Regions from separate parts of the Rhodococcus sp. 06-1460-1B genome, predicted to be linked through region 3. Evidence: riboswitches for the same ligand, from Rfam matches in the RefSeq annotation. Region 3 holds a riboswitch; each other region holds the start of a gene.
The links. Region 3 has a riboswitch for cobalamin ahead of CH268_RS22240 (ABC transporter substrate-binding protein). Riboswitches for the same ligand answer to the same signal wherever they lie in the genome.

Region 1: linked by a shared signal. The riboswitch ahead of metE (5-methyltetrahydropteroyltriglutamate--homocysteine S-methyltransferase) and the one ahead of CH268_RS22240 (ABC transporter substrate-binding protein) in region 3 are both predicted to bind cobalamin.
Region 2: linked by a shared signal. The riboswitch ahead of CH268_RS14230 (FecCD family ABC transporter permease) and the one ahead of CH268_RS22240 (ABC transporter substrate-binding protein) in region 3 are both predicted to bind cobalamin.
Region 4: linked by a shared signal. The riboswitch ahead of CH268_RS06725 (magnesium chelatase subunit D family protein) and the one ahead of CH268_RS22240 (ABC transporter substrate-binding protein) in region 3 are both predicted to bind cobalamin.

The regions. Positions count from the first base shown of each region.
Region 1 covers NZ_NOYS01000041.1:421,579-423,774, forward strand. The annotation lists gene CH268_RS24930 (3-deoxy-7-phosphoheptulonate synthase) at 1-553, opposite strand, end outside; cobalamin riboswitch at 793-1,002, shown strand; gene metE (5-methyltetrahydropteroyltriglutamate--homocysteine S-methyltransferase) at 1,133-2,196, shown strand, end outside.
Region 2 covers NZ_NOYS01000025.1:226,698-228,893, reverse strand. The annotation lists gene CH268_RS14230 (FecCD family ABC transporter permease) at 1-808, opposite strand, end outside; cobalamin riboswitch at 935-1,158, opposite strand; gene CH268_RS14225 (LLM class flavin-dependent oxidoreductase) at 1,335-2,196, shown strand, end outside.
Region 3 covers NZ_NOYS01000037.1:118,566-120,761, forward strand. The annotation lists gene CH268_RS22235 (MFS transporter) at 1-850, shown strand, start outside; cobalamin riboswitch at 896-1,019, shown strand; gene CH268_RS22240 (ABC transporter substrate-binding protein) at 1,026-2,054, shown strand; gene CH268_RS22245 (FecCD family ABC transporter permease) at 2,051-2,196, shown strand, end outside.
Region 4 covers NZ_NOYS01000018.1:146,311-148,506, forward strand. The annotation lists gene CH268_RS06725 (magnesium chelatase subunit D family protein) at 1-1,144, opposite strand, end outside; adenosylcobalamin-variant (AdoCbl-variant) riboswitch at 1,199-1,291, opposite strand; gene CH268_RS06730 (GNAT family N-acetyltransferase) at 1,377-1,853, opposite strand; gene mqo (malate dehydrogenase (quinone)) at 1,865-2,196, opposite strand, start outside.

The DNA.
Region 1 (2,196 bases), on a different contig from region 3:
ACAAGGCGCTGCACAGCTGCCGGTGCACCTGACTGGCTGCGGTCCGTGCTCCGATGGCACCGTAGCTGACCAGGTCCGCAATGTACTGCGGGGTGATCGGGTCGAGGAATTCGCAGCCGACGGGCAGGCCGAGCGCCGAGATGTCCAGCAGCAGCTGGCGTCCCACTCGAAGACCTTCGTTGATGTCGAAGCTGCCGTCGAGGTGCGGATCGTTGATCAGACCCTTCCAGCCGAGCGTCGTCCGCGGCTTCTCGAAGTAGACCCGCATGACGATGTGCAGTCGATCGCCCAACTCGGCTGCCGTGGCGGCGAGGCGTCGGGCGTAGTCGAGGGCAGCGTCGGTGTCGTGCACCGAACACGGGCCGACCACGACGATCAGTCGGTCGTCACGGCCGTCGAGAATGTCGACGACACCGGAGCGTCCGGTACGAACACTCGCCGAGATCGCGTCGTCCACCGCGTGCTCGCGGCGTACGACCGACGGCGCGACCAGCGGACTGATGCTGATCGTGCGCTGATCGTCGAGTGACGGGGTGTCGAGGGAGAGCGTCATGAGAGGGTTTCCTGTTCCCAGGCCGGCTCCGCATGCTCCACGCGCACTTCGAGCCGGTCTGTATCCGGCTCGTGGGGGTGGAGGGTCAGCGCATGGCGTCGCTGGCTGACCCACCCGGGGCCGGCCTGCTAAACCAGAAATACGTGCACTGCATGAAGAGCACCGTAACAGACTCTCCCGTGATGCATCTATGCTCGTCCCTGCAGTCGGTTCGCCAGGTGGTCATGAGGAGCCCCGAAGTTCACCTCGGCGTCGAGCGGTGCGTGCAGTCACGGCGCATCGCGAGAGGGAACCCGGTGAGAATCCGGGACTGTCCCGCAGCGGTATGCAGGAACGACCGCCGTCATCACGCACTGAAGAAGCCTCTTCGGGAAGCGACGGCCAGTAGGAGTGGGCTCTTCGTCCGCGCGCCTGCAAGTCCGAATACCTGCCCTCTGTGCTGTGCACGCCGTGTGCAGCGGTTCACCGCCTCGTGGAATGGGCGCGTAACCCTGGTACGGCTGTGGTCAGGGCTCACCGGGATCTGCGCGCCCGTGAAGACGGTGCACCACCCACGTGTAGTCACCCTGGAGATCAACTGTGAACAACGATTTCACCGCCACCGTGCTCGGTTCGGCTCGCATCGGACCCAACCGAGAACTGAAGAAAGCCGTCGAATCCTATTGGGCCGGAAAGCTCGATGCCGAGGCCCTCGAATCGGTCGCGAAGAATCTTCGCGAGAACGACTGGCGCACACTCGCAGCCGGGCTCGATTCCGTTCCCGTGAACACCTTTTCGTACTACGACCAGATGCTCGACACTGCGGCCCTCCTCGGAGCGTTGCCACCGCGAGTCGAGGCGGTCGAAGGCGAACTCGATCGGTACTTCGCCGCGGCCCGCGGCACCGAGACCATCGTCCCGCTCGAAATGACCAAGTGGTTCGACACCAATTACCACTACCTCGTGCCCGAGATCTCGCCGGAGACCACGTTCTCCCTGCACCCGAACAAGGTGCTCGGCGAGGTGAACGAGGCTCGCGCACTGGGCATCCCGGCACGTCCGGTGATCATCGGACCGGTCACCTTCCTGTTGCTGTCCAAGTCCGTCGGCTCCTCCGATTCGCTGCTGGGACGAGTGGACGAACTGATACCGCTCTACGCCCGTCTGCTCGAACTCCTCGCCGCAGCCGGAGCCGAGTGGGTCCAGATCGACGAACCGGCGCTGGTGCGCGATCTCGACGACGAGACCGTCGCAGCGGCCACCCGATGCTTCGAGCAACTCGCAGCCTCGCAGACCCGCCCGGCCATTCTGCTGGCGTCCTACTTCGGCGACCTGGGCGACGCGCTGCCCGCAGTGGCGTCCACCGGGATCGAGGGCCTGGCAATCGATCTGACCGTTCCTGGTGTGGCCGAGCAACTTGCAGCTACTCGCGCTACCTCGACGATGCTCGTCGTGGCCGGCGTCGTCGACGGACGCAATGTCTGGCGCACCGATCTCGACGCCGTGCTCGAGACACTGTACGAGGTCGGCAGACATGCACGCGCAGTGGCGGTGTCGTCGTCGTGCTCACTGCTCCACGTTCCCTATTCGCTGGACGCCGAACCTCAGCTAGAGCCGACACTGCGGTCGTGGCTGGCGTTCGGGAACGAGAAGATCACCGAGGT
Region 2 (2,196 bases), on a different contig from region 3:
CGAATCCCACGGCGCCACAGATCGACACGTAGCACCCCGTCATCGCCGCTGATGTCACGAAGAGAGACAACCGTAGACGTGCCGCGTTCAAGCCCAGTGCCGCGCTGACTTCGTCTCCCATCGACAGCGCGTTGAGTCTGCGTGCCGTCAGAGCGGTCGCGGCGACTCCGGCCACGGTGACTGCGGCGGCCAGCGGGACGCTGGCCCAGGTGGCACCGGCGAGGCTGCCGAGCAACCAGAACATCACACTGCGAGCGCCGTCGCCCTGAGGTGCCAGGAAGATCAGCACGGTGGTCATTGCAGAGAATCCGTAACCCAACGCGGTACCTGTCAGGACCAGGCGCAGTGGCACCAGCCCTACCGGGGAGCGTGCCATCAGATACACGAGGGCGGTTGCGGCGAGTGCGCCGAGGAATGCTGCACTCGAGAGTGCGTAGATGCCCAGGGCACCGAATGTGCCGAACAGGACCACCGACGTCGCGCCTACCGATGCACCCGAGGAAATTCCGAGAACGTAGGGATCTGCGAGTGCGTTGCGCACCATCGCCTGCACCACCAGTCCGACCACAGCCAGACCTGCTCCGATGACCGTCGCCAGCAACACCCGAGGCAGCCGAGAATCGATGACGATGCGGTAGTCGGGGACATCGCCGACGGCGATCGTGCCGCCGGACAGCTGTGCCCACAGGTAGCCCATCGCGTCGGTTGCCGGGATGTGCGCGGCCCCGAACATCAGTGCCGACAGTGCTGACACCGCCCAGATCGCGGCGGCGAGCACAGTGAGGGGCAGGACCGATCTGGACTGCATGCGCAACTTTCTCCGCTGATCCCTGACCTGGCGACCTGCGAAAAGCACGGCTTCCGAGGCGAATCCGCGCAGCGCGAACGACGACCTCGTCGACCGTGTCCCTCGGGATCGACAGGCGACCACGCCGGCGGCGCAGCCGCGGTGGCAGGTCTTCGGACTCGCGGACACGCCATCCGACGACGTTCTCGGACGACTCCTATTGGCGGTCGCTTCCCGGGACGAATCCCAGTGCTCGATGACCGCGGTCGTTTCCACTCACCGCTGCGGGGCAGTTCCGGATTCTCACCGGATTCCCTCTTACGATCCGATGACCAGCACGGCCATCGAAAACCAACGCCCACGCACGATAACAGCTCAGGCGTGACGCGTTGTGTCGGTCGGCTTCGGTGCAAGTCAGCGGATGTACTTCGCGGCGGATGAGGCGAAGCGTTGGGGAGAGTAGTAGTTTTCTGCCCACCGTCCACTGGAATAATTGAACCTTCATCGACGCTGATGGGTTCGTCCATCCCGAATCGAGAGGTACCCAATGCACCTGGGCGTAGACAGCTTCGTCTCTTCCGTGACCGATCCGACCGACGGCCGCGTCATCGCGCCGGAGGAGAGGATGGGGCACCTACTCGAGGAGATCGCCCTCGCGGATCAGGTCGGTCTTTATTCGTTCGGCATCGGTGAGCACCATCGCAGCGAGTACTACGACTCCGCTCCGTCGATCATTCTGGCCGCAGCAGCCGCGCGCACCGAGAACATCCGGCTCGGCAGCGCGGTCAAGGTACTCAGTGCCGACGATCCGGTGCGAGTGTTCCAGGAGTTCGCCACTCTCGACCTGATCTCGAAGGGCCGAGTCGATTTGGTGGTCGGCCGAGGCTCGTTCACCGAGTCTTTCCCACTGTTCGGACTCGACTTGGCCGATTACGATTCCTTGTTCGCCGAGAAGCTGGATCTCCTGCTGCAGATTCGCGACAACGAAGAGATCACGTGGTCCGGCCGGCACCGGCCGGCGCTGAACCGTCAGGGGATCTATCCTCGTCCGCTGCAGGATCCGCTACCCATCTGGGTCGGTGTCGGCGGCACCCCCGAATCATTCGCTCGTGCAGGGCTTCTGGGCCTACCCCTGATGATCGCCATCATCGGCGGAGAGCCGCGCCAGTTCGCGCCGCTCGTCGACCTGTATCGACGCGCGGGCGCGCAAGCGGGTCACTCGCCGGAGAAGTTGAAAGTCGGATTGCACGTGTTCGGATTCGTCGCCGACACCACCGAGGCGGCAGCCGACACCATCTACCCGGGCTGGAACGAGATGTTCACCAAGATCTCTCGCGAGCGCGGGTTCGCTCGTCCGAGCCGACAGCAGTTCGACGCCACGTCGGGACCCAACGGTGCGTTCTTCATGG
Region 3 (2,196 bases):
CGTCGCGGCGTCACTCGCACTTCCCGGTAAGCAAGGAAAAGCGATCGCCACGGTGTACGCCGGCACCTCGTTGGCGTTGGTCGCCGGTAATCCGATCACCGCGGCCATGGGTCAGTGGTTCGGGTGGCGCACTGCTGCAACGATTCTCGGTGTCGTCGCCGCCGCTATCGCGGTGGCGCTCTACTTCGTCCTCCCCGCACTACCGGTCACCCGGGCAGCTGCGGGCGACAAGAAATCACCGCGCGTGCTCGACGGCACCCTGGCGATCCTGTGTGGAGTGACGTTCCTGGCCGTCCTCGGCCATTTCGCCGCGTACACGTACTTCTCGCTCATCGTCGATCGTGCAATCGGTTCGGCCGGAACCACTTTGACGCTGATGTTGATGCTCTACGGTTTGTTCGGTGTCGTCGGTATCTGGGTGATCGGCAGAACGTACGACCGTTGGCCGCGGCCCTCCACCATCGCTGCTCTGGGTGCCGTCGCGGCCGCGACGGCGGTCCTGTGGGGCACCCTCAGCGCAGCACCGGGCAGCCTGGCCGTCCTTGCTGTCGGGGCGATCGCGTTGTGGGGTCTGGCATTCACCACACTGCCGGTCTGCATCCAGTCCGCCGTGGTTCGGGCCGCCCCTGCCGACGCCGACAAGGCGTCGGCGATCTATGTCGTCGCCTTCCAACTGGCCATTGCCACCGGGGCCCTGGTGGGAGGCGTCGTCGTCGACGCCAGGGGTATCGGGGCGGTGACCGCTGCGGCGACGATCCTGGTGGCTGTGGCACTCACAGTCGTAGTGGTCGCGCGCAGAGCCTTTCCGAGCTCGTATCCGTCGGTACCGGTCTCGACGCCGGCGCACTGACCTCGCGGCCCACTCGCGCGATAGGGTCAGCAGGCGACGAACGAGGGAATCCGGTGCAATTCCGGAGCTGGCGCGCAACGGTGACGGGTGAGAGCTCGAAGTCCGAATGCTCGGACGTCGTGATCGAACCCCACCCGCGGCTCCGCGACACGAGCCCCAAGCAGGAAGCTCTTCGATGCGTACCTCTCTCGCCGCACTAGGCGCTGTCTCCATCCTTCTGGTTTCCGGTTGTTCGACCGCGTCGACCCCCGACGCGTCCACCGACACCTCCGGGAACTATCCCCTGACCATCGAGAACTGCGGACGCGACGTCGTCGTCGACGCACCACCGCAACGCGCGGTGTCGTTGAATCAGAGCTCGACGGAAATACTGCTCTCGCTCGGCCTCGCAGACCGGATGGTGGGCACCGCCACCTGGACCGACCCGGTCCGCTCGAACCTCGAATCCGAGAACGCCAGGGTGCCGAGGCTCGCGGACAACAAGCCATCGCTCGAGGTCGTGTTGGATACCGAGCCCGATTTCGTGTCCGCGTCCTTCGGCGGCACCCTCGGACCCGGGGGAGTCGCAGATCGGAGCAGGTTCGAGCAACTCGGCGTCCCGAACTACCTCTCGCCCACCGACTGTCAGGGCAAGACCGACGAGAGCGTCAATTCCGACGGTGCTCGCACGGAGCCGTTGGTGATCGACACCGTCTATCGGGAGATTCGTGATCTCGCGGCGGTCTTCGACGTGCGAGACCGTGGCGAGCGCCTGGTCGCCGAACTGCAGGATCGGTTCGAGAAGGCCTCCGGTTCGGTCGACGCGTCAGGTGTGTCGTTGGCCTACTGGTTCGCCGACACCGATACGCCGTACATGGCCGGTTGCTGCGGATCGTCGGGCATCATCACCGACTCCGTCGGCGCCGAGAACATCTATGCCGATACCACCGACGAATGGCCACAGGTCAATTGGGAGAGTGTGCTCGATCGCAACCCGACTGCACTGGTGCTCGCAGATCTGAGCCGACGCAGTATCGCCGGGGACGCCCTGGACAGCAAAATCGGCTTCCTGGAGTCGAATTCGGTCACGAACCGAATGCCCGCCGTCGAGAACAAGCGGTACATCGTCGTCAACGGTGCCGATCTGAACCCGTCCATTCGGACGATCGACGGTGTCGAGAAAGTTGCGGCCGCCCTGCAGGATTGGGGAATGGCGTCGCGATGAGCCGCACCGATCGCGGGGTGCTCGTCCCACTGCTGCTCGCAGGATCGGCGTTGTTGGTGCTCTCGATCGGCGTCGCCGTCACCATCGGACCCGCGAACGTGTCGGTGCCCGACGTGTATCGAGTGATACTGACGCACATGGG
Region 4 (2,196 bases), on a different contig from region 3:
GCGTTCCCGCCTGCCGATCGCTGCCCGCACCGGTCGGGGCCTTCTCCTGGCTGTCGGCCGGTTCCTGCGGGGCGTCGGATTCCGTGCTCGACGGCGCGTCGGAATTATCCGCCGCGTCGGGCTTCGGTGCTCCTCCATCACCGTCGGGATCCGGCTCCGGCTCGGGATCGGGTTGCTGCTCGGCCTGTTCGGCGGCGTCGCGCATGGCGTCGTCGAGCTGCTTGTCGTCTATACCGGGCTCGTCGAAGGGGTCGCGTCGACGCCTGTGCGGTAGCGCCAGTTCCGCCGCGACGCGCACGTCCTCCTCGGTCACCTCGCTCGCGCCTCGCCACGCGGCGTGGGCCGAGGCAGTACGCGCGACCACCAGGTCTGCGCGCATACCGTCGACGTCGAACGATGCGCACAGCGCGGCGATGCGCCGAAGTTCCTTGTCGCTCAACACCACATCGTCGAGGATCGAGCGTGCGGCCACGATCTGCGCTGCAACGACGGCTTCCTCGTCGACGTACGCGGCCGCGAACGCGTGGGGATCACGCTCGTAGTTCATACGCCTGCGCACGACGTTCATGCGCACGTCCACATCACGCGACGCGGTGACCTCGACCGCCAGACCGAATCGGTCGAGCAACTGTGGCCGGAGCTCTCCCTCCTCGGGATTCATCGTGCCCACGAGGACGAATTGTGCTGGGTGAGAATGCGATACGCCGTCTCGTTCGACATGTACGCGACCCATCGCCGCCGCGTCGAGCAGGACGTCCACAAGATGGTCGTGCAACAGGTTCACTTCGTCGACGTAGAGCACGCCGCGGTGTGCTGCTGCGAGCAGGCCGGGTTGGAATGCTCGTTCCCCGTCGCGCAGTACCTTCTCGAGGTCGATGGACCCCACCACGCGGTCCTCGGTCGCTCCCACCGGAAGCTCGACCAGCTTGGCCGGGCGGGCACCGTCCTCGTCCTCGACGGCCGGCAGCAGAGTTGCGAGCGCGCGAACCACCGTCGATTTCGCGGTCCCCTTCTCGCCGCGCACCAGCACACCGCCGATACCGGGGTGCACCGCGCACAGGATCAACGACAACCGCAGCTGATCCTGACCGACGATCGCACTGAACGGATACCCCGGTTCGGGGACACTGCTCTCTCGCTGCACAACCAATTCCCTTCGTGCTCGGAGTTCCGCGCCGAGCGTTCGGTGGACTACACGAAGCCGGGCGGCGATCTGGCTGACAGGAGAACACTCCTGATCACAGTGGCGGGACCGCGCCTGATTCTCACAGGACTTCTCCGCACTCGACTTCGAACGGAACACTACCGCCGAACGAACGAATGCCACACACGCCTGGACGTGTGTGGCATTCGTAGCTTCGGATCCGAACGGGCTGTTACGCCTCGCTCCAGGCGGTGCCGCCACCGCGACGCATCGGAGTGTGCGGAATACCGTCCTCGAGTACTTCCTCGCCGTCGGGCAGGAAGCCGTGCTTGGCGTACATGTCGACGAGGTAGCTCTGCGCGTTGATCCGGCACGGTGCCGAACCGACCTCGGCCAGGGCGGCCCGCAGAATTCGCGTGGTGTGTCCCTGTCCCCTGGCCGAACGCTGGGTGCACAGGCGGCCGATACGGAACGCCTTCTCGCCGTCGTCGTGCTCTTCGAGCAGACGCAGAGTGCACACCACTTCACCGTCTCGTTCGAGCCAGAAGTGCCGCGTCTCGGTCAGCAGGTCGCGTCCGTCCAACTCCGGATAGGCGCAGGCCTGCTCGACCACGAACACCTCGACACGCAGCTTCAACAGGTCGTACAACGTGCTGTTGGACAGGTCTAGTGCCCACGATCGTTTGAGAGCTGCTGCTTGCGTATTCATACCTTTTGCTATCACACACCCGTGTGCTGTGCGAGCTCACGCGAACTTTCCAGCTCCAGCGTCTTCGAGGTCCAGGCCCAGACCTCGTCGAACAGCGAGCTGTTCTGAGCCAGTTTGACCCCCAGGGACGGGACCATTTCCTTGAGCTTGGGCTGCCACGCGTCGTACTTGTCTCCGAAGCACCGCTGGAGCACGTCCAGCATGGCCGGTACGGCTGTCGATGCGCCGGGAGAGGCACCGAGCAGGCCCGCGATGCTGCCGTCGGCAGCGTTGACCACAGCCGTACCGAACTCGAGAACGCCGCCGCGTCCCTTCTTGCGGATCACCTGCACACGCTGGCCGG